Regions from separate parts of the Brenneria goodwinii genome, predicted to be linked through region 3. Evidence: predicted binding sites of a transcription regulator. Region 3 holds the regulator's gene; each other region holds the start of a gene.
The links. The regulator LexA, encoded in region 3, represses DNA repair genes until DNA is damaged. The targets are predictions, from matches to a motif close to TNCTGTATGTACATACAGNA.
Positions count from the first base shown of each region.

Region 1: ACN28R_RS09470 (DNA translocase FtsK 4TM domain-containing protein) is a predicted target of LexA. The motif match lies at 5,296-5,315, and genes of this name have one in related genera.
Region 2: umuD (translesion error-prone DNA polymerase V autoproteolytic subunit) is a predicted target of LexA. The motif match lies at 6,068-6,087, and genes of this name have one in related genera.

Region 1 is NZ_CP014137.1:2,110,462-2,118,093, forward strand. It holds gene ACN28R_RS09460 (replication-associated recombination protein A) at 1-1,111, opposite strand, end outside; gene lolA (outer membrane lipoprotein periplasmic chaperone LolA) at 1,119-1,730, opposite strand; gene ACN28R_RS09470 (DNA translocase FtsK 4TM domain-containing protein) at 1,906-5,235, opposite strand; gene lrp (leucine-responsive transcriptional regulator Lrp) at 5,352-5,846, opposite strand; gene ACN28R_RS09480 (hypothetical protein) at 6,041-6,259, shown strand; gene trxB (thioredoxin-disulfide reductase) at 6,378-7,340, shown strand; gene cydD (heme ABC transporter permease/ATP-binding protein CydD) at 7,560-7,632, shown strand, end outside.
Region 2 is NZ_CP014137.1:2,512,261-2,519,892, forward strand. It holds gene ACN28R_RS11205 (AAA family ATPase) at 1-3,364, opposite strand, end outside; gene umuC (translesion error-prone DNA polymerase V subunit UmuC) at 4,171-5,433, opposite strand; gene umuD (translesion error-prone DNA polymerase V autoproteolytic subunit) at 5,417-5,851, opposite strand; gene ACN28R_RS11220 (EAL and HDOD domain-containing protein) at 6,491-7,632, shown strand, end outside.
Region 3 is NZ_CP014137.1:3,586,550-3,594,181, reverse strand. It holds gene groL (chaperonin GroEL) at 1-791, shown strand, start outside; gene ubiC (chorismate lyase) at 1,126-1,647, shown strand; gene ubiA (4-hydroxybenzoate octaprenyltransferase) at 1,663-2,535, shown strand; gene plsB (glycerol-3-phosphate 1-O-acyltransferase PlsB) at 2,739-5,207, opposite strand; gene ACN28R_RS15940 (diacylglycerol kinase) at 5,335-5,700, shown strand; gene lexA (transcriptional repressor LexA) at 5,809-6,417, shown strand; gene zur (zinc uptake transcriptional repressor Zur) at 7,262-7,632, opposite strand, start outside.

The DNA of each region.
Region 1 (7,632 bases), 1.5 Mb from region 3:
GTTCCGGGACATCGTAATCGGGCTTATCTCGCGCATCCTGCATAGCGGCTTTAAACGCCGTATATACGGCATTGCTTTTCGGCGCGCAGGCCAGATACACAATAGCCTGAGCAATAGCCCGCTCGCCTTCCGCCGGGCCGACACGGGTAAAACAGTCCCAGGCGGCAATGGCCACCTGCATGCCCCGGGGATCCGCATTGCCGACGTCTTCAGAAGCGATAGCCAGCAGACGACGGGCGACGTAGAGCGGGTCGCCCCCTGCGGTAATAATGCGCGCGTACCAATATAGCGCGGCATCTGGCGCAGACCCCCTCACCGACTTATGCAGCGCCGAGATCAGATCGTAATAGCGGTCGCCTTTGTTATCAAAACGAGCGCTGCGCTCGCCAGACACTTCCTTAAGCAGCTCCGGCGTCAGCGTGCGAATGCCTTGCGCGTCGATCTCAGCCATATCGGCCATCATTTCGAGGCTGTTCAGAGCCCTGCGCGCATCGCCATTAACCAGCTCAGCCAGCATACGCCGGGTTTCGTCAGGCAAGACGATATTCTGTCCGCCGTATCCCCGCTGGCTGTCATTCATCGCCTGCTGCAGCACTTGTTCAATATCTTCCGCAGTCAGCGCCTTCAATAAATAGACACGAGCGCGCGACAACAGTGCGGAATTGAGTTCGAATGAAGGGTTTTCGGTCGTGGCGCCGATAAAAGTGATCGTGCCGTCTTCGACATGCGGTAAAAACGCATCTTGCTGGCTTTTATTGAAACGGTGGACTTCATCGACAAACAAAATCGTTCGCCGGCCTGCATGGCGATTTTGCCGCGCCCGTTCGATGGCCTCGCGGATCTCTTTTATCCCTGACGTTACCGCCGAAATACGCTCAACGTCAGCCTGCCCGTAATGGCCGATTAATTCCGCCAGCGTCGTTTTCCCGGTACCTGGCGGCCCCCATAGAATCATGGAGTGCAGCTGTCCGGCCACAATCGCTCTCGGCAACGGTTTGCCGGCGCCCAGAATATGCTGTTGCCCAATATACTGCTCCAGCGTTGCCGGCCGCATACGGGCGGCCAACGGCTGGAACTCATTACTGGAAAAATCAAGTGACAGAGTACTCACCTGGACCTCACTGACGTTGATCGTCCAACGCCACGCCTTGCGGCGGAGTAAACGTAAATTTTGCTGAATCAACCACGCTATTTTGCTGATTCTTCAGCACATAGGTACTGCGTTGTCCGTCCTGCTCGGTGGCGATGAACTGCCTGATAGTGCCGTTGCTCGTCACGCTGATGGCAAATTGCTTAAGATTGCCATTGGCTGATTTCGGCGTGAGTTCAAAATCATCGCCTTTCTGCTTCACCTCATATCTGCGCCAGTCACTGGCGTCGTTGCGGGCGATCAGCATAAATGGCGTATTCCCCGTCGCATCTTTTAACCAGGTAGCGGTCACCTGTTCAACAAACGGGTTGTAAAACCAGAGCGTTTTACCATCGGAAACCAGCACGCTTTCATCCGGCGATGTTGTTTGCCAATTGAACAAATTAGGCCGTTTCAACCACAATTCGCCCTCGCCTTCCTGCACCGCGGTTCCATCTGCGCTCGTTACCGTCTGGCTGAAGCTGGCATGAAAACTGTTCACCTTGCTGAGCCGGCTTTGCAAATCACTGGCGGCATCAGCATACACCGCTGTCGATGTTATTCCCGACACCAGACAACAGGCGACTAACCATTTCTTCATCATACAAAAATCCTTTGAATTTACTGACATCACGGCAATTGCCGTGAAGAAATCAGACTCGCTGCGTAGTCAATACTCTAGCTGAACCCACTCAAACAACGATAGGCGAATTGTCTGCTAATTGCGGCGTTTACGCTTCTTTGCATAAGGGCTGCACATGCAGCCCTTATTCGTTTTACTCCATCGGCGGCGGCGCCAGCACTTCACGGTTGCCGTTATGTCCGGGTGAACTGACGATACCTTGCGCCTCCATCTGCTCCACTATGCGCGCGGCACGGTTATAACCGATACGGAATTGGCGCTGTACGCCGGAAATAGAGGCTCTGCGTTTATCCACAACAAAGGCGACGGCCTGATCAAACAGCGGATCGAGATCCTCATCCCCATCCAGCCCAAGGCTGCCCCCTTCGCCATCGTCACCACCGCTGACGATATTATCAATATATTGTGGTCGTCCGCGGGCTTTCCAATCCTGAACCACGGCATGAACTTCCTGATCGCGAACGAAAGCGCCGTGCACACGCACCGGTATTGATGAGTTGGGCGCCATATACAGCATATCCCCCATCCCCAGCAGCGATTCCGCGCCGCCCTGATCAAGAATGGTCCGTGAATCGATCTTACTGGATACCGTAAATGCGATACGGGTCGGAATATTGGCCTTAATCAGGCCGGTGATCACATCCACGGAAGGACGCTGAGTCGCCAACACCAGATGAATACCCGCAGCACGGGCTTTCTGTGCCAGACGGGCGATCAGCTCTTCCACCTTCTTGCCCACCGCCATCATCAAATCAGCAAATTCATCCACCATAACAACGATATATGGCAGTTTTTCCAGAACCGGCGGCGTCATATCCATATTGTCGGTCGGCTTCCAGAACGGATCGGGAATCGGACGGCCCATGGCATTGGCTTCCATCACCCGCTCGTTATAACCGGCAAGGTTACGGACACCCAGTGCCGACATCAGCTTGTAACGGCGTTCCATTTCACCAACGCACCAGCGTAATGCGTTAGCGGCATCTTTCATATCAGTGACGACTTCCGTCAACAGATGCGGAATACCTTCATAGACAGACAGTTCCAGCATCTTCGGATCGATCATGATAAAGCGCACCTCTTCCGGCGTCGCCTTATACAGCATGCTGATAATCATCGCGTTGACACCGACTGATTTACCGGAACCGGTCGTACCGGCCACCAGTAAATGAGGCATCTTCGCCAGATCGGCCACCACGGGCTGTCCGGCGATATCCTTACCCAGCACAATGGCCAACGGCGAAGGATTATCCCGGAACTTGGCGCAATCCAGCACTTCCCGCAGATAAACGGTTTGACGATGCTTGTTGGGCAACTCCAACCCCACATAGGGCTTGCCTGGAATAACCTCGACGATACGCACGGCGACAACCGACAGCGAACGCGCCAAATCGCGTGACAGGTTGGAAATTCGAGCCGCTTTCACCCCCGGCGCCAAATCCAGTTCAAAGCGGGTAATGACCGGGCCGGGATAGTGATCGACGACCTCGGCTTTTACCCGATAATCACTCAGGCGAGCCTCAATCAGGCGCGCGGTTTGCTCAAGCGCAAAATTATCCACCGGCGCTTCGCTCGCAGGCGGCGGTGTCAGCAAATCCAGCGTGGGCAACGGTGTTGTCGGCTTTTGCAAAGGTTGATCGTTGCGCACTAAGAATGGATGAATCAGGCTATCCATGATCGATTGACGAGCCGCAGGCGCCTGCCCATCCTGTGAGGAAACATCGCTATCCGCCGACGAGCCCGTCTGAACGGGCTGATGCGGGTTGGCCGTTTCGTTAACGTTTCGCGCCGGCGCAACATCGTGACTCGCATGAGCATTTGCCGTCGTCGACTCCAGCGGCGTAAACAGAGGTTCGCTGGGACCGTCATCGACCAAATCAGCCAAAGGAGAAAAGCCGAATATCGGATTGCCGGAGGACAGATCGGATAATGCGGCACGATCCAGCGTCGGTTCATGCTTCTCCGACCGCTGCTCATCTTCCATGTCATAACGCGTCTGTTGCTGGGCGGCAAAATCTTTCGCCAGTTGAGCCTGCATTAATGCGTCTTCATCTTCTTCCTGCAAAGGATACCCTTCGCCATAGCGCTGACGCTGCTGCTCAATATATTCCTGTTGTAACGCCGCTTCCTGACGGGCGATATCGTCCTGCGTCACTTCATCATGCAGTGAAGTCGCGGCCGTATCGCTTTGCGTTTGCGACACCCTGGCCTGCTGTTCGGCTAACCGCTGTGATGGCAATTTAATGCCATAGGAGGCCAGTTCACGGCGAGTGGGAATACGAACCGGATTGGGTCGGGGTAATTCGGGCCCAACGCCCTGTTTGACCTGCGGGTTATCATCTTCATCCGCACCGAAAGCCGGCATAAACGTATTATTGGCCTTGAATACCGTATCCGCGTTTTCCGATGCGGCGGACGGCGTTACGCGGGGCGCCCGATCGATGGGATGTTCGACCAGCGGCTGTGCGATAGGCGGCGTATCCGCACTGCCGTGGGGATGATAAGCATCAGCATTGCTGTCATGGGCAGACATCGCGGAATCAGGGACTTCAAAAGAATACAACGGCGGATTGAGCGTTGAAGCGGCATCAATCTGCTGCGAAACGACAGGTTGCACCGGTTCCGCCGCGTCGGCATGCTGCCCGGCCATCGTTTGGGACGCCCCTGGCGCAGACAGTGGCGGTTCTGCCTGCCGATCCTGCGAGGCGGCATCGGTCATCGAAGGCGCGGAGAGTAACACATCGTCGTCACTCTCCGCCGACGTTGCCGTTGCCGTTGCCGTTGCAGGCAAATTTTCCCAATGATCGGCATCGTCCGGCGATAACGCTTCCGGCTCGTTATCCTTACGTGAACGATTAGACATAAACGTCAGGCAACCTAACACGGCTGAACCTATTTTTTCCGCAATAGTCAGCCACGACCAGCCGGTAAACAGCGTCAGCCCCGCAGCCCAGACGCACAGTAAAATCAGCGTCGCCCCCATGCTATTGAATCGAGGCGTCATGGCACTGCTTAACAAACTGCCCAATACGCCGCCGGATGCGAAATAGTAGAGATCGTCAATATTCAACGCGGCCAAACCGCACGAAGTAAGAATTAACGCCAGCGTACCGATGAGGCGTAACGAAAAGGTAAAGTAGTCGACCGTATTTTGATTATCGCGCTGACGAAAAGCCGACCAGCACAGGCACAGCATAATCGGCGGAATGGCATAAGCCAGCACGCCAAAAATGAAGAACAGGGTATCTGCCAGCCAGGCGCCCGCCACTCCGCCCAAGTTATGGATAGGCTCATGCCAGGCGGTTTGGGACCAACTGGGATCGGACGGGCTGAAACTGAGCAACGCGACGCCGAGATAAACGGCAAAGAGAGCCACAACGATCAAGATCGCTTCAAGTAAACGGCGGGTACCGCTGAGTTTCCTCAGGGTAATGACTTTATCTTCTGTATATTCCTGGCTCAAGAGTCTCTCCAGGGGCCTGTAAAAGGTTATGACAAAGCGCCGAGAAAAGCCCGGCGCTGAAACTGTATAAATTCACAGGAGTGTAGCTGAATTTATCGGGTTTTGCACCCATGCAATTATCGGGTCTTAATGACCAGACGATTGCTCTGTTTAACTTCTTCCATCACCACATAGGTGCGGGTGTCGTTCACGCCCGGTAGTCGAAGCAGCGTCTCGCCCAACAGTTTACGATAGGCAGACATATCCGGTACGCGGGTTTTCAACAGGTAGTCAAAATCACCGGAAACCAGATGACACTCCTGAATCTCTTCAAGCTTTTGCACTGCTGAATTAAACTGTTCAAAGACATCGGGCGCACCGCGATTTAGCGTTATCTCCACAAAAACCAGCAGTGAGGCGTCCAGATAATGCGGGTTCAGCAGCGCGGTATAGCCATTAATAAAACCCTGTCGCTCCAGACGGCGCACCCGTTCCAGACAAGGCGTCGGTGATAAGCCGACCCGTTTGGAAAGTTCAACATTTGAAATACGCCCATCTTTTTGTAATTCGTTCAGGATGTTGCGATCGATACGATCGAGATCTTTTCCTGGCCGCTTTTTAGTATCTACCATTATTATTGTCTCTCTTCACCACTCTTCCTTGCTCCTGCTACACTCCGACCAACTTCAATGTATCAGAGCCACCCTAAAGAAGATCCGCAGTCTATTTTGTATATCAATGTTATAGGCTCCCTCGTTGCTATCCGTCATCGCTATGCGCTATTGGTAAATGTCAAACCAGGCAAAAGCGATTTATCCGTGGCTTAATGACCAGCCAGACAGGCAACGAAGAAAAAGCCGAGCTTTTAACTATTCACATACAAAAAATTTCCTCTTACCCAGATGTTTTCGCAAAAGCGCAGCGGATTGTCAAAGTAAAACAACTAAAATCAGAAGAAAGTACCAAATCTGATAAGGGAGAACAGGATTCCGGACCGCTTCCAGTCATTTTTCTTATGAATATAGCTGTTCTATCAGCAATTTAATGATGTCATCGCCGTTAGCGATTAAACAAATAGCTAACAACTTCGCCACACACTTTTTTTACTCGGGTAATTTCCTTACAATCACCGTCATTGTCCGTTGTCGTGAAATGAGGAACTCATGGGTACCGTTAAACACCACAAGTTATTGATTCTGGGTTCAGGCCCGGCCGGTTACACAGCCGCGGTTTACGCTGCTCGAGCCAATTTAAATCCGGTGCTCATTACCGGGATGGAAAAAGGCGGTCAGTTGACGACCACCACCGAAGTGGAGAATTGGCCTGGCGACGCAGAAGATTTAACCGGCCCGCTGTTGATGGAACGCATGCATGCCCATGCGGAGAAATTCAATACCGAAATCATATTCGACTATATCCAGCGTGTTGATTTGCAAACTCGTCCGTTCCGTCTATTTGGCGATAGCGATGAATACACCTGCGACGCCTTGATTATCGCAACCGGCGCATCCGCCCGTTATTTAGGCCTGCCTTCCGAAGAAGCGTTTAAGGGTAAAGGCGTGTCCGCCTGCGCCACCTGTGACGGATTCTTTTACCGCCAGCAAAAAGTTGCCGTGGTCGGCGGGGGGAACACCGCCGTTGAAGAAGCGTTGTATCTATCCAACATTGCGGCCGAAGTCCATTTAATCCATCGCCGCGATAGCTTCCGTTCGGAAAAAATCCTGATCGACCGACTGATGGATAAAGTGAAAAACGGCAATATTATTCTGCACACCGACCGTACGCTTGATGAAGTCCTCGGTGATGAGATGGGCGTAACCGGCGTGCGCCTGCGCAACACCCGGACCGATGCCACCGAAGAGCTGGAACTGGCCGGCGTATTCATCGCTATCGGCCATAGCCCCAACACCGCCGTCTTCGGCGATCAGCTCGAACTGGAAAATGGCTACATCAAAGTGCAATCCGGCATTCATGGCAATGCGACCCAGACCAGCATTCCCGGCGTCTTTGCCGCCGGCGATGTAATGGATCACATTTATCGTCAGGCCATTACCTCGGCCGGTACCGGCTGTATGGCCGCTCTTGATGCCGAACGTTATCTGGACGGATTAGCGCCCGCCAAATAATGCCGCTTCGCCATTCGGGTTCAGACCATCGTCCCGAATGGTTATTCCCTCCTTAAACCACGCAAAAATTGATCATCTCCCGCCTTTTCGTTTGCAGAGCGCATTTGTCGAGGTAACATGGCGGCATTCTGCGCATTGGCGGACAGGGTTGTTAAATGACGGTTATATAAGCGTTATTTTCTGTCGACAATTCCCCTTCTGAAAACGAACTGGCATCCGATGAAAAAAAACCGACAGCAAGAACTCACTCACTGGCTAAAGCAACAAAGCAAGCTGGCCCAACGCTGGTTGC
Region 2 (7,632 bases), 1.1 Mb from region 3:
CGTTGGGTCGCAAGTTGCCATAGCGGTGAGCAAGATATGTCGCTACCCCATCCATGATATCACCACGAAAAATATCGGGAATATCCGGCCAGTGTATAGACAAAAAGCCCAAAAATCGGGAGGGATGACGAGAGGCGGCCTCTTGTAATTGCCAGCCCACTTCACGTTCACCGCCAACCAGAAAATCATCCCAATTTCCACCAGAGTGGCCCTCATAATGCCCCAATAATTTCAACACTCCGCTATCACTGGTGCTGAGAAATACCTCAAACGAGAATGGTGCTCCAACAATGCCACATCGCGTATGGATATTCGGTTGACGGATCAATATCCCTGCTTTTTTCTCATAGGCATCCACTACCGCTTGCACTTCGGGTGAACGCAAATAGCAAGGAATCGGTACGATCAATTCAGCTTGCGCCCTCAATATCCACAGGCTGGATTCGTCGGCAACTTCTTCATTCCATGTAGTCAAAATACTCGCCATCACAGCATCTTGTGCTGGAGCTGGGAGTAGCTTGAATGCCGACTGTATCAATTCACCTAATTCGTAGGAAAATTTAAACTCCAGTATCTTTGGTTCGCTCAACATGCGTTCTATCAGGTCAATATTGGCAGCAGGCGATACGGTGCAAGCAAGTATGGCAAAGTAGAGCAACGAACCTTCGTGGTTGAAGCAAAGATGTTCGCGATTTTTTTGCCACCAGTCTGAGTGTGTTTTTGCGTGATGGATAATGGCAGTTTCAACTGCGTCAAACAGAACGTTCATACTCTCCGCAAGACTTATATCCCTCTGGCTATGCGTATTTTCGTATGAGGTTTCGCCCAGGAAACCATGCCGATAGCCTATACGGGTTTCACCAAAGCATGATGACTGGACATTGCTCCAATGTTCTATTGACTCTACAGCTAAATCCAGCAAAGTACTGGATTGCATCATACGTTGCTGGAGGAAATTTTCATTTCGTTCCCCAAACTCATGGGGCTGGCAACGCAGCTTGTTATCGAATCTGTACTGTAGTAAATCCTCTTCACTGATGCCATCTGTTATATAATGCCAGAGCAAAGCATCGTCCATCACTCCCTCTGCCACACAATCAGCGATGATCTGACCAAGAAAACTGTGCTCGGATCGCAGCATAGTAAGAAGCTGTTCAAGTAATGGCACAACGAGAGCCATATTCCCTGGCTTAATTTCTGACAGGTGTATTACTAGTTGGTCTGCAATTCCATTGCCGTCAAACCAATCCAATGACAGCGCATCCATCCAGAATGACAGTACGCCTTTTGTATCTTCATTACTCCATTGTGCAATGCGATAAACGTGTCCCGCCAATCCCTCAGCATCCCGCACAGTTTTCAAACGAGGAATCAGATGATTAAGCCAGAAGTGATGCCATTCAATCGAGTTAGCTAGAGCATAAATCACCTGAAAAACATCACGGTATTTTTCGCGTAACTCACGTATCAATGACCAGTCTTCATCCTGGGGTATCTGTTCGGCAAATGATTCTGCTACCAAGCGCCTGATATGGAAGGCCGTGTTGCCAGTCAATACCGCCCTGAGTTGTTTTCTGAAATCTCGGCGCTCACCTAGCGCCAACAGAACAACAAAGCTGCGGATGCTAGGACGTACAAACGGAACGGGCGGCAAGCCGCGTATGAACTCATTCAACGTGACGCCATTACGCACAGATCCACTTATAACAAGTACATCCAGCAGGGTTTGATGTCCGAATGTCAGTTTCCCATCCAGGGTTTCCTGCAGCACATTAAGACTGCACAGTTTCCGCTGAATATCCTGAGAGGCAGTAAAGCGCTGATGCGGCACCACTAGGCTTCGCAATTTCAAGCACTCTGAGGCAATAGTTTCAATCGCTTGTATAGCCGTATCACCTAATTCATCATTGGCCCGAACGATGGTATCGAGATAGCGTTGTGCCAATGACTGGCTGGTCACCACGTTGAAGCTACCGCCTCGTTGGGCCAACTCGACAAACAATGCCAACTCGCGTGGATTCCTTATCAGTTCGCGAGTAACAGCATCAATAGTGTCAGTCACAATCCCTAGCGTATCAAGTAACGGTGCAATTTCGACATCCCAGTCCAGTGGCTGACACTTCAATTCACAATCCCATTGCCGTTCGGCAATCCGTCTGTCGTAATGTCTATCGAAATCACGGCAGGCAGTAACAACAGTGAGATTGGGAATCAGTAGCAGGCGATCTATCTGCGCGAGAAAATACTGCAATACTCGATGATCACGAGCGATGGACAGCACATCCAAAGAATCGATGACCACAATTACATGGGCGTTTTCAGCCAACCGAGCAGCTTTTTCCACCCATTGCTCAGACAGGCCCTGGGCTTGACGCTCTTCTGATGTAGTCAGGTCGGCGAACTCACGCGACTGGATAAAGAGTGGCACGATAGCAGAACTGATTTCGCCCCGTTCTTCCAACGCCTCCTGCAATGCAAGTATCACACAGGTTTTTCCCGAACCCGGAAGACCCGTAAGTAAAATGGACCTCTTTCGGGCATCAATGGCTGCAAGTAGTTCATCTAAGATTGGGCTGACAATACGCTGCCCCGCAATATCTCGCCGCCATGACCTACCAATAGCAGATGTGCTGGAAAAAGAATGACGTATCTCTGCGAGATCCATAGGTGGAACCAGTGTTGACCCGGCCTGCTGGATAATGGCCCGAAGGTCATCTTTGGTTAAACGATGCTGAGTCGCAGTAGATAAGCTATTACCATCCATGCGCGCACCTAGTTGGTCGAGTGTCACCCAGAGAGCATTGAATGCAGGGTCAGGATTACTGACCAAGTTTCGTAAACGTTCGCGCAGCAATTCTTCCATCCGATCTAAATCATCGCTGGTCACAAAATTGGTTCGACGCAGAAATTCAAACGTTGAAAGACTGGGAGCAGTTTTCGCCAGTTGTTTCGACAAAGAGTCATCCAGCCCCCCTTGCGCTTTCCCTAAACTTTGCAGATAACTATTTTCGTCTGGTTGAGATGAACTGTGTTCTTTGAGTTTTGCAAGGTCGCCAAAGTTATTTCGCGAATAGAAACGGACATTAACCTTCGGATTATTAGCCAGCAAAAAGAAGGCTTTGTCCAGTTCATCGCCAAGGTCGGCTATCGTCCAAGCCCTAAAATCTGTTTGATTTTTTTTGCACTGACAAGCGATCAAAACTCCGTCAACTTTGCCAATGACGACATCATCAACGGAGTAGCTTATCGAGTCGACCTCTAACCATTGAAAGTCTTGATCGGACAATACTGTCAATGCCCAATCAAATGCCACCAGTGTCTGGTATCCGTCACCACGGTTAGAACGTATACCTGCAATACTCATCAATATTCTCCCGTCGGAGGGAATTCCTTCCCATCCTCCTACTAACGTTAGCGATGCCAATAGTTTTGAACATGATATGCGTCCTCCGTGAGCTGTGCCAGGATGTTCAAAAATTTAGAAGTTGCCCTATTCATCAAAGATCCTGCCTTGGCAGAGGCGCATATACGCCAGCTTGATCTTTTCGAAGATGATGTCATTCCAACCAGAAGCCGTTTTTCAGAAAACGTAAATCAGTCATTTATTTCCGGAATGGATGTGACTTCACTCAATTCGACGAAGAACCCAGTCATGTTTGGGTTTGGAGTGATATCTACTTTACTGGATTAGATCCTGCTGAGCTCTGGAATGCAGAAATTATCACTACACTGGTGGCTTTCAAGGATGCGGTTCATTCACGTGCATTTGATGAGGCCTGCGAACTGCTAAGTGAGCAGGAACGTGAGTGTGAATTTAAAATAGAAACTCACCCCGATTATAATGCGAAAGGGTACATCGTAAGTCACACACAGATTACCCGAAAGGCTCGTAAATATGCGGCTTTTGATGGACCCACATTCTTGCTGTATGTCTAAAAACGTGAGCAAGAAATTACTCGTGACAATCCTCCTGCCGTTTACTGTCGTTATCAATATTTACCCGGGTACGCATACGCACTGGGGCTATGAATGATTGTTGAAGCCTCTTCGCTTAGCCAGCAGGTAATTGAAGAGGCCATCGCTGATTGTGGTTCGCGGGGCGAGAGCGGGTGGCGTTCACCCGCGCCTGTTTCTGTTGAAAGGCAAGGACAGCCGGGTGAAGAACACGGGTTATTTGACGATCGGCAAGTCGGAATAACGTGTCGTATATCCTGGTGATAGCATCTCACGTTTCATCGCCCAGTTTTTCTGGATCCCTTGTCCGGCAAACCATATCGCCCCCCGGCCGGAATGATTAATACGGTCGATGACCTGCATTAGCGCATTGCTGTTGGGCTGGGGCTTATATTCATCGAATAAATTGAGTTGCGCCACCCCCTGGCTGAAAAAATCACTTAGCATCACACCCGCTTTCATATAGCGAAAACCGGCTTTCCAGATCCGATCCAGTGCATTAATGGCGACACGAATAATGTCCCGGGTATCGTTGGAAGGCGTCGTCAGACGGCCGCTAGCTTGAGGACCGTAGAACGCTTCATTTGCGGCATGTGGGCTGGTGCGCATAAATACGCTGATAACGCAGCAGTATTGCCTCTCTGCCCTGAGTTTCTCCGCCGCGCGTTCGGCATAGGCGCAAACAGCCTGATGCATATCACTATATTGAGTGATGCGCTGACCAAATGAACGGCTACAGATGATCTGCTGTTTGGTCGGCGCAAACTCATCGAACTCCAGACAGGATTCGCCGCGAAGCTCACGAACGGTGCGTTCCAGTACCACATTGAAGTGTTTACGGATCACCCAGAGAGAGCAGTCGGCAAGTTGCAGCGCGGTTTTCATCCCCATCAGCTCAAGTTTTTTACTGATGCGGCGGCCCACGCCCCAGATTTCATGCACCGGCATCAGAGAAAGTAGTTTACGCTGGCGATTGCTATCAGACAGATCGACTACGCCTCCGGTTTTTCGCCACGTTTTTGCCGCCAAGTTGGCCAGTTTCGCGAGCGTTTTTGTCGGTGCGATGCCGACGCCGACGGTTAGCCCCGTATTCTTCAATACCTGACTGCGTATTTGACGGCCAAACGTATCAAGCGGAATGCAGTTGGATACGCCAGACATATCAATAAAAGCCTCATCAATGGAATAAACTTCAACAGAGGGGGCTATCTCCATCAGGGTCAACATTACGCGGTGGCTGAGATCGGCATAAAGCGCATAATTTGAACTAAAAACAGCCACCTGATGACGACGCAAATCATCTTTAATTTTGAAGTAAGGCGCCCCCATTTTTATGCCCAGCGCCTTCGCTTCCGCCGATCGCGAAATAATGCATCCGTCGTTATTTGATACGACTACAACGGGTTTTCCCTGAAGGTCTGGCCGAAAAACAGTCTCACAGGAGGTATAGAAACTGTTTACATCAACCAGCGCGAACATGTCTGTTTGCTTTTAAGGTGAATGTCACAACGCCGAATATCTGCAATTCTTCCTCAGCCTGGAAAACGATAGGAGCATAATTGGCGTTATGCGGTATTAGCTGGAGAACGGGTCGGGTTCGTAGTTCTTTCACGGTAAATTCGCCAGCGACCGCAGCAACCACGATATCACCATGTTCTGCGGTCAATGAGCGATCGACCACCAGTAAGTCGCCATCGCCGATACCCGCGCCAATCATTGAATCGCCACTGACTCTGACAAAGTAGGTGGCGCTTGGATGTTTAACGACCAGTTTGTTCAAATCAAGACTATCTTCGACATAGTCCTGAGCCGGACTGGGAAAACCGCATGAAACGCGTTCTAAAAATAGAGGTAACTTAATGATCTGGTTTTGTTTATATGAATAGAGACTGGTCATAATTACTCACACATGGAACTGTATTTACATACAGTTTATTTTGATAACACACTTTGTGGTTCTAACCCCACCCCCGGCCCTCCCCTTCACAAGGGAGGGAGAAAACCCCACTTTTTAATGAGTTAGCGCCTCTCTCTGACAAGGGGGAGGCCGGGAGAGAGGTCATTAATGACAATGTTTCAAAAATGACAAGGTTTCGAACTTTGCCATCATCATTACTGTATTTATATACAGTATTCTATATTCAATGAATAGATCAAGCCTCTTGTGACAAGATAAGTTCAGTTGAGTTAACTTACGATGCCTGCATGCGCGCCGACCCCAACGAGCCGCCGATACGCTAAGGAAACGAACGCCCGACCCGCCGCAAATGATTTAACCAGCCAATGGCTGGCCTGCGGCCCACCAGGTTTTGGGCATTTTGCCTTGCAATGAATGAGCAAGAAATTAACTCTTATCCAAAATTTATCATTTAAATTCCACATCCCCATAAATTATCATTTCCATATATCTATAGAATCTTAAGAAGTACTAAGCGTTTCGTGATTAAATACTGAAACTAACAGGATTAACATCATAAAAAAATTTATGACAATGGAGTTGTCCACCTATGCGTTTTAAAATAAGGAAGGGATTTTTATGATATATTCATTTGTTGCGCGACAGCCTATTTTTGATCGAAATCTGAATACCGTGGCTTATGAACTGCTTTTCAGAAACGGGCTTAATAATACTTTTCCTTCCGTTTCAGACGAATATGCCACAACGCAAATGATTTCAGATCAGTTTCTATGCACACCGCACTCCCGCCTCGTTGGTAATTATTCTTCTTTTATTAACTTCCCCTACCAAATGATCATCCAAGGCTTGGCGGATGCGCTTCCCCGCGAGGAAGTCGTTATTGAAATACTCGAAAATGCCGAACCTGATGATCTTTTGTTAACATCAATACGACAGTTACATGACGACGGATTCCGCATTGCTCTTGATGATTTTTCTTTAAGCCCCGCATGGGATAGATTTATTCCCTATATTAATCTGATAAAGTTTGATGTCAGAATCAAATCGTTCAGTGAAATAGATAATTATATAAAGTCCCACAAACAAAAACTTCAGCACATTACATTCCTCGCAGAAAAAATCGAAACCTACGTTGAGTTTGAAAAATATAAAAAACAGGGATTCGAACTATTTCAAGGATATTTTTACAGCAAGCCAGAGCTAATACAAAACCGACGACTCTCACTCAATGAAGTTTCAGCATTTCAACTCATGCTTGAGGTAAATACCGAAGAGCCAGACTTTAATAAAATAGAAATAATCATTAAGCGCAATCTATCACTTTCTTATAAAATCATGCGTTATGCCAAAAACTTTTTATATAAAGCAGTCGGCATTCATAACATTAACCGGCTATCTCTCAAAGAAATTGCCATGTATCTTGGTAAAAATGAACTGCGCCGGTTTGTTTCCGTTGCCTGCCTGGCGAGTAAGGATAATATAAAAACGCCGGAGTTGTATCATACCAGCCTGGTCAGAGGGCGATTCTGTGAGCTTATCGCTGAACACTTTAACCTGCATTCGCACTCTCAGGACGCTTTTCTTTGCGGCCTCTTCTCCTTACTTGACGTCATTCTTGATATCCCTCTGGATGAACTTTTTAAACAGGTCACGATATCTGAAACTGTGATAGATACATTACTTCAACATGAAGGGGCGCTCTACCCGTTCTTAAATCTAGCGCAATTATACGAGCAACAACGATGGGATGATGCCAACAT
Region 3 (7,632 bases):
TGCTGCAAGATATCGCTACCCTGACCGCCGGTACGGTGATCTCTGAAGAGATCGGTCTGGAGCTGGAAAAAACCACGCTGGAAGATCTGGGTCAGGCCAAACGCGTTGTTATCAACAAAGATACCACCATCATCATCGATGGCGTGGGCGACCAAGCGACTATCGAAGGCCGTGTTGCTCAGATCCGTCAGCAGATTGAAGATGCGACTTCAGACTACGACAAAGAAAAACTGCAGGAACGTGTGGCTAAACTGGCTGGCGGCGTAGCCGTTATCAAAGTCGGCGCCGCAACTGAAGTTGAAATGAAAGAGAAGAAAGCGCGCGTTGAAGATGCCCTGCACGCTACCCGCGCCGCGGTGGAAGAAGGCGTGGTTGCCGGTGGCGGCGTAGCGCTGATTCGTGCCGCTTCCTCTGTCTCTGCGTCTGGTCTGAAAGGCGACAACGAAGATCAGAACGTGGGTATCAAAGTTGCGCTGCGCGCGATGGAATCACCTCTGCGTCAGATCGTGGTCAACGCCGGCGAAGAAGCTTCAGTTATCGCTAACAATGTTAAAGCGGGCAAAGGCGACTACGGCTACAACGCGGCGACTGAAGAATACGGCAACATGCTGGAATTCGGTATCCTGGATCCAACCAAGGTTACCCGTTCCGCTCTGCAATACGCCGCTTCTGTTGCCGGCCTGATGATCACCACCGAATGTATGGTTACCGATCTGCCGAAAGAAGAAAAAGTAGATTTAGGTGCTGCCGGTGGTATGGGCGGCATGGGCGGTATGGGTGGAATGATGTAATGCGGCGTCGCCGTCATGCGGGCTAATGCCTTAATGGCGGCTTGACCGGCTTTACATCTGTTTTTTCGATGCTGTACAAAAGGCGCTGTCTGGTGGATAACACGAGTCAGCGCCTTTTATTTTATCGCCCGTTAGTCGTCGGCTTCTGTTTTCCGCTTTGTTTTTTCCTTGATTTTCATCCTTTTTTTTGACTTTCTACTACCCGGGCCGAATTGCGAAAATGTTGCCGTATCAGGTATCCATAGGGTTAGAACGTGTTATCAAGGCGCTATTCTGCGCTACAATATGAAACGCTTACTTTATTTACCAATCACCCCTGAGCGGAGTAGGGATAATGTCTGATGGGGCGCAATTTTCCCTGCACACGATTGAATGGTTTGTCGATCCACCTGCAATCATTTCTGGGCATATCAAAGACTGGCTGATGGAAACGGCTTCAATGACGCAGCGTCTTGACGGCTATTGCGAGCGGCTGACGGTATCCGTCGCTAATGAACGCTTTATTGCGCCGGGGGAATTGAATGATGAGCTTGCGCACCTGCCCGTCAGCGACCGCTATTGGCTGCGTGAGGTTGTGCTTTATGGTGACGAGCGCCCCTGGTTATTCGGCCGAACCCTGATTCCCCGGCAAACGCTGGAGGATGCCGGTATCGACCTGACGAAAATCGGCGATGTGCCGCTGGGGCGTTATCTTTTTCAGCATGACGCCCTGACGCGTGATTACATACATACCGGACTCTGTGATGGGTTGTGGGCGCGGCGTTCCCGTTTGTGCCTTTCCGGTCATCCGTTGTTGTTGACCGAGTTGTTTTTATCAGAGGCACCGCTTTATTTGATGGATAGCCGCGAAGGCTAACCGGTAATTGAGGAGATGAGTCCGTTGGAAAGAAGTGTAACAGCGGGGAAATGGCTGGCTTATTGTCGGTTGATGCGTATTGATAAGCCGATAGGTTCTCTGTTGCTGCTGTGGCCGACTTTGTGGGCATTATGGCTGGCTGGACGAGGCGCGCCTGAGCCGTGGACATTACTGGTTTTTGTTGCCGGCGTCTTTTTGATGCGGGCGGCCGGCTGCGTGATTAACGATTATGCCGATCGCCATTTTGACGGACATGTGAAGCGTACGGCTTCACGTCCGCTGCCCAGCGGCCTGGTCAGCGAGCTGTCTGCGAAAATCCTGTTTGTGGTGTTGGTTATGCTGGCATTTTTCCTGGTTCTGACGCTGAATAGGATGACCATCTGGCTTTCGGTCGCCGGGCTGGCGCTGGCGTGGATATATCCGTTTATGAAGCGCGTCAGCCACCTGCCGCAGTTTGTGCTGGGTGCGGCGTTTGGCTGGTCGATACCGATGGCCTATGCGGCGGTTAGCGAATCGCTGCCCGTTACCTGCTGGATGATGTTTCTGGCTTATGTCTGTTGGACGGTAGCATACGATACCCAGTACGCCATGGTCGATCGGGATGACGACCTCAAGATCGGCATCAAATCCACCGCTATCTTATTCGGCCGTTTTGATACTTTGATTATTGGTTTGCTGCAATTGGCCGTGTTGCTGCTGCTGGCGTCTCTTGGCTATATGATAGCGCTGGGGCCGCTATTTTACGTGGCGCTGCTGATTGCGGCCGGGCTATTTGTTTACCAGCAGAAACTGATTGCCGGGCGGGAACGGAACGCGTGCTTCCGGGCGTTCAAGAATAATAACTACGTTGGCATGGCGCTGTTTATTGGCGTTTTGTTCGGTCTGTAGGCGGGTCACTGATGCAAAAAAGGCGGCGATATCTTCGCCGCCTGAGTTTGATGACAAACCCATTGTGATGAGATCGAGATACCCGGAGCGACCACGGGGGTGAGGCGTCCCTGCGGGAACCTCCCCCCGTGTTTCTCCTAATAAGAGGCTTTTCAGCAGTCTGAAGCGGCGATATCTTCGCCGCCTTTCTCTTTTGCCAGGTATTACGCCTGAGGAGGCGCTTCCTCGGTTTGGGTTTTCACGTTTTCCGCTTCAGCGGCTGAACTGGCGCTTTCAATCGTCAGTCGCACCTCCGGAGTGATCAAATTGCCCAGCGTATTGTATATCTCCAGGATATCGCTCTGAGGCGCCTCGCTGCTGTCAGTGATGTAACCTTCGCTGCGCAAGGTGGCGACCAGCGTGGAGAATACCGCTTTGTCGAAAAACTCCGGTGCATTAATGCCGTGCAGGACCGACAGCCGTTGCGCCATATTCCGGCTCTCTTTTTCCAGCGTTCCGCGATTGATGCCTGGGGTCGCCCCCAGCAACGACAGCGTGATGGCGTAGCGCTGCAGTGTTTCACGCACTCCCGCCGCTAATAGCTGCAGCGTACGGATACGCGCCGGGTTGATAAACAACGCCTCTTCTTTGACAGACAGCAACTGTTGCCGCGCCAGCTCCTCCGTCAGTGCGGATAGCACCGCCGGCAGTTCCTCTTTGCTGTAATGCAGGAACAGTTCCGCCTGGAGCAGGGGATAGATCAGCGTAATCTGGCGGATCAATTCGGTCATGGTTATATGGCGGTGATGGATCGCCATACTGGCGATCAGCGACGGCAGGATCAGCAGATGTTGGATATTATTACGGTAATAGGTCATCAGCACCGCCTGCTCCCGCGGCAGGATGATGATATCGCCGATACTGTCTTTCTCGACCTCGAATTTATCCATGCTCAACGCATGTTCCAGCAATTCAGCGGGCGTTTTTTCAGGCGCCGTGATGTCTTTATGGTAAGGCACATTGCGCAGGAGTTGCAGGTAGCAATCCAACTGTTCATGCATTTGCTCTCTGGTCAGGGAACGCTGACGTGAAGCCAGTAATGCCGTGGAACAGAGATTCATGGCATTCGCCGCGGCGGCGTTGTTGATGCGCGTCATGATATCCATCGCGACATTCTGTACCGTGGGCGTTAGCCAGCTTGGCCGCTGCGCTTCAATGGGATCAATGGCATCGCGCCATTGCGGCACATGCTGGTTCAGATAGGCGGTTAACGGCAAAGGCTCGCCGAAATTCACATAGCCTTGTCCCAGGTTGCGCAGTTTGCGCAAGCCGTGCACCATCTGCATAAAGCCTTCTTTCTCTTTCGTCGCGCCGCGCAGCTCTTTCGCATAGGTGCCGACTTCCATCACGTGTTCATAACCCACATAGATCGGCACCAGGGTGATAGGGCGCGTACCGCCACGCAACATGGCCTGAATCGTCATGGCCAGCGTGCCGGTTTTCGGTTCCAGTAACCGCCCGGTGCGTGAGCGTCCGCCTTCCATAAAATATTCGACGGAGTAGCCGCGGGTAAAGAGTTCGCCCAGATACTCACGGAAAATAGTGGAATACAGCTTGTTGCCTTTAAACGTGCGGCGGATGAAGAATGCCCCCAGCCGGCGGAAGATCGGCCCGGCCGGCCAGAAGTTCAGGTTGATCCCGGCGGCAATGTGCGGAGGCACCAGCCCCTGATGATAGAGTACGTAGGACAGCAGCAGGTAGTCCATGTGGCTGCGGTGGCAGGGCACATAGACAATTTCATGTCCGTCTTGCGCCAGTTGGCGTACGCGTTCGGCGTTGTGAACGTTGATCCCCTGATAGAGACGGTTCCAGGTCCAGCCTAATACCCGATCGGATAAGCGAATGGCTTCATAAGAGAAATCGGCGGCAATCTCTTCCATCAGGGCAATGGCGTTTTGCTGCGCTCGCTCATGAGAGAGCTTTTTGCTGCGCGCTTCATCATCAACGGCTTTTTTGATCGCTTTGGAGTTAAGCAGTTTGTTGAACAACTCCTGACGCACCGGAAGACGCGGGCCGACCGCAGCCAAACGCTGGCGTGCGAAATGCATGCGGGCGACGCGGGCGAGCTTGTGAGCGATGGTTTTATCCGTGCCGTGCTCGGTCGCCATATAGCGTAATGACACCGGACTGGAAAAACGGACAAAACTGTCTCTGCCCAGCCACAATACGGCAAAAAATTTCTCTATACCGTTGAGCAGGCGCAGATGCGGCGTTTGATTTTGCCCTTCGCGGCCCGGAGAACGGCCAAACATGACGGATACCGGCACCATCTGCACGTCCAGTTCAGGATTGTTTTGATGCAAATCCAGGTAGTCGTGGAACAGCTTGATCGATTCCTGCTTGGGAACGTAGTAGCGGAAAACGCGTGGACCGTCATTAATGAAGACATGACTGGGTAACTGCACGCCGCCGATATCGACCGGCTGAAGCGGATCCGGGAGACCTAACGCCTGGCACTTCGCCCTTAGCGTGAGTAAATCCGCCTGCGAATTATAAGGCAGCACATAGAGGATCGGGCGCGAGGGATCCAACCCCAGTTCGGCCACGGGGTCTATGGGAATTACCTTACTCTTCACTAACAGTTTGAGTGGAAAATTCAATAGGTTATAATAAATTTTACGCCAACCTGACATAACAACTTGAAGCCTCTTGTTAGCAATGCGTCGCAAGGATACCAGAAACTGCGCTGGAGATCTGTTGTGATAAGACAACGGGAAAGCGTTAAAACGTGAGCGAGCGTTGATAAATAATGGAGGATAGATGAATAAAGCGTCGGGGCTGACCCGGATAATCAAAGCAACCGGCTATTCCCTTCAGGGATTGAAGCAGGTATGGCGGCATGAAGCGGCATTTCGCCAGGAAACGCTGCTGGCTATTGTTGGAGCGATCATCGCCTGTCTGTTATCAATAACCTTGGTGGAAAAACTGCTGCTTATCGGAGCCGTGGTGTTGATCATGTTATTTGAACTGGTTAACAGTGCGATCGAAGCGGTGGTCGATCGCGTTGGTCTTGAACGCCATGAATTATCGGGCCGCGCAAAGGACATTGGTTCGGCAGCGGTGTTTGTCGCCATTTTGCTGGCGGCTGTCGTCTGGGGCTGTATTCTCTGGCGGCATTTTGCGTGAAGGCTTCCAGAAATTAATAAAAACCGAGGTTTACTCACATCCCGGTTCCCAATTGGCAATTAGCTGTATATACTCACAGCAAAACTGTATAAACAACCAGGGGGCGGAATGAAAGCATTAACAGCCAGACAGCAGCAGGTTTATGACCTGATCCGCGATCATCTAGCGCAGACCGGTATGCCGCCAACGCGAGCGGAAATAGCCCAGCAGCTGGGATTTCGTTCACCGAATGCCGCAGAAGAGCATCTGAAGGCATTGGCGCGTAAAGGCGTAATTGAAATTGTGTCCGGCGCATCACGCGGTATTCGTCTGCTGATGGAGGAAGAGGCTGGCATTCCGCTGATTGGCCGCGTAGCCGCGGGTGAACCGCTTTTAGCCCAGCAGCATATTGAATGTCATTATCAGGTCGATCCGTCAATGTTCAAACCCAGCGCCGATTTTCTGTTACGCGTCAGCGGGATGTCGATGAAAGACATTGGCATTATGGATGGTGATTTACTGGCTGTGCATAAAACGCAGGATGTCCATAACGGACAGGTTGTTGTGGCGCGCATTGAAGACGAAGTCACCGTCAAGCGCTTGAAAAAGCAGGGCAACACCGTTCATCTCCTGGCTGAAAACGAAGAGTTTTCTCCTATCGTTGTCGACCTGCGTCAACAAAGTTTCTCTATTGAGGGGCTGGCCGTCGGTGTTATTCGCAACGGCGACTGGAGCTGATGCCGGCGCGTTGACTGCCGGTCATCCATCCGACCTGCCATTTTCGTTTGATACTCGCCTCATATTTTGGGGCGATGTTGTTTCCTTCTTTCATGCGTATTCAATATTACCGCTACATTCTGTTGCATTTCGCCTATTTGATTTGTTGCGACATTACCGATCGTTTTCTTAATTAGATTATTAATGATGCTCTTTGAAACCCTATTTAAATAATAAAGTGAAACTATCGTCTATAGTTAATATTTAGGTGCGTTTTTTTCTCGCTTTGATATTTTTTTATTCCATTACTGGCTTTTGCCGATAGTGCGAAAATTCACTTTATATGGCAATATTTGCTATGAATAAAGAGCGAGTCAGCGTACAAGATAATACTTAAAGAATAAACTATACTTTAAATAATTCGAGTTGCAGGAAGGTAGCGACCACGGGAACCGATTTGAACGCCGCTTGCTGCGGCCCCGTAGGGACGAGCCACAGGTATGGGGCGGGTAACAAAGCCAACGCACATGCAACTTGCAGTATGACGAGTTACAGATACGCATGATCAAATGGCGACTAACCTCTGATACGGTTACGGTCGCCAAAATAATCGGCTGAAAAACAAGTTAAAGGTATGGGAAGGCAATATAATCGCGACTGCTAACCGGTAATGTTGACACGCGCAAGTTCGAATAATGGCATCCTGTGTCGAGGTGTTAACCATTTACCGTACTTGGGGTGGCGGCAGTAATGTAGGATTGGAAAGAGACGGCAGGTTTATTTTCTTTCTGACTGCAAAAATCCGGTTTGAGCGCTATTAACGGGGACAGCGGATGTTCCCTTCCCATCCTTATTATTAATGGCGTCAGCGTTTTTTAATGGGAATGGTATGGTCATGATCGCAATGGCCGGGATGTTTACAGGACGCCACTTCCTGGCAGCCCTCGCATAATCCGTGAGCTTCAATAACGCTATGGCGTAAGGTGAATCCTGCCTGCTGTGCTAACTGGCGTAGCGTCTCTTCTACGCCTTCTGTTTGGCGTTCGGTGACCTGACCGCAGCGATCGCAGATAAACAGCGCCGAAGTATGGCTGTGATCCTCAATGTGATGGCAAAGAACATAACTGTTGGTTGATTCCACCCGATGGATAAATCCCTGATCCAGCAGAAAGTCCAATGCACGGTACACCGTTGGCGGTTTCGCCTGGGGTTCTGATACCCGTAAGAGATCGAGCA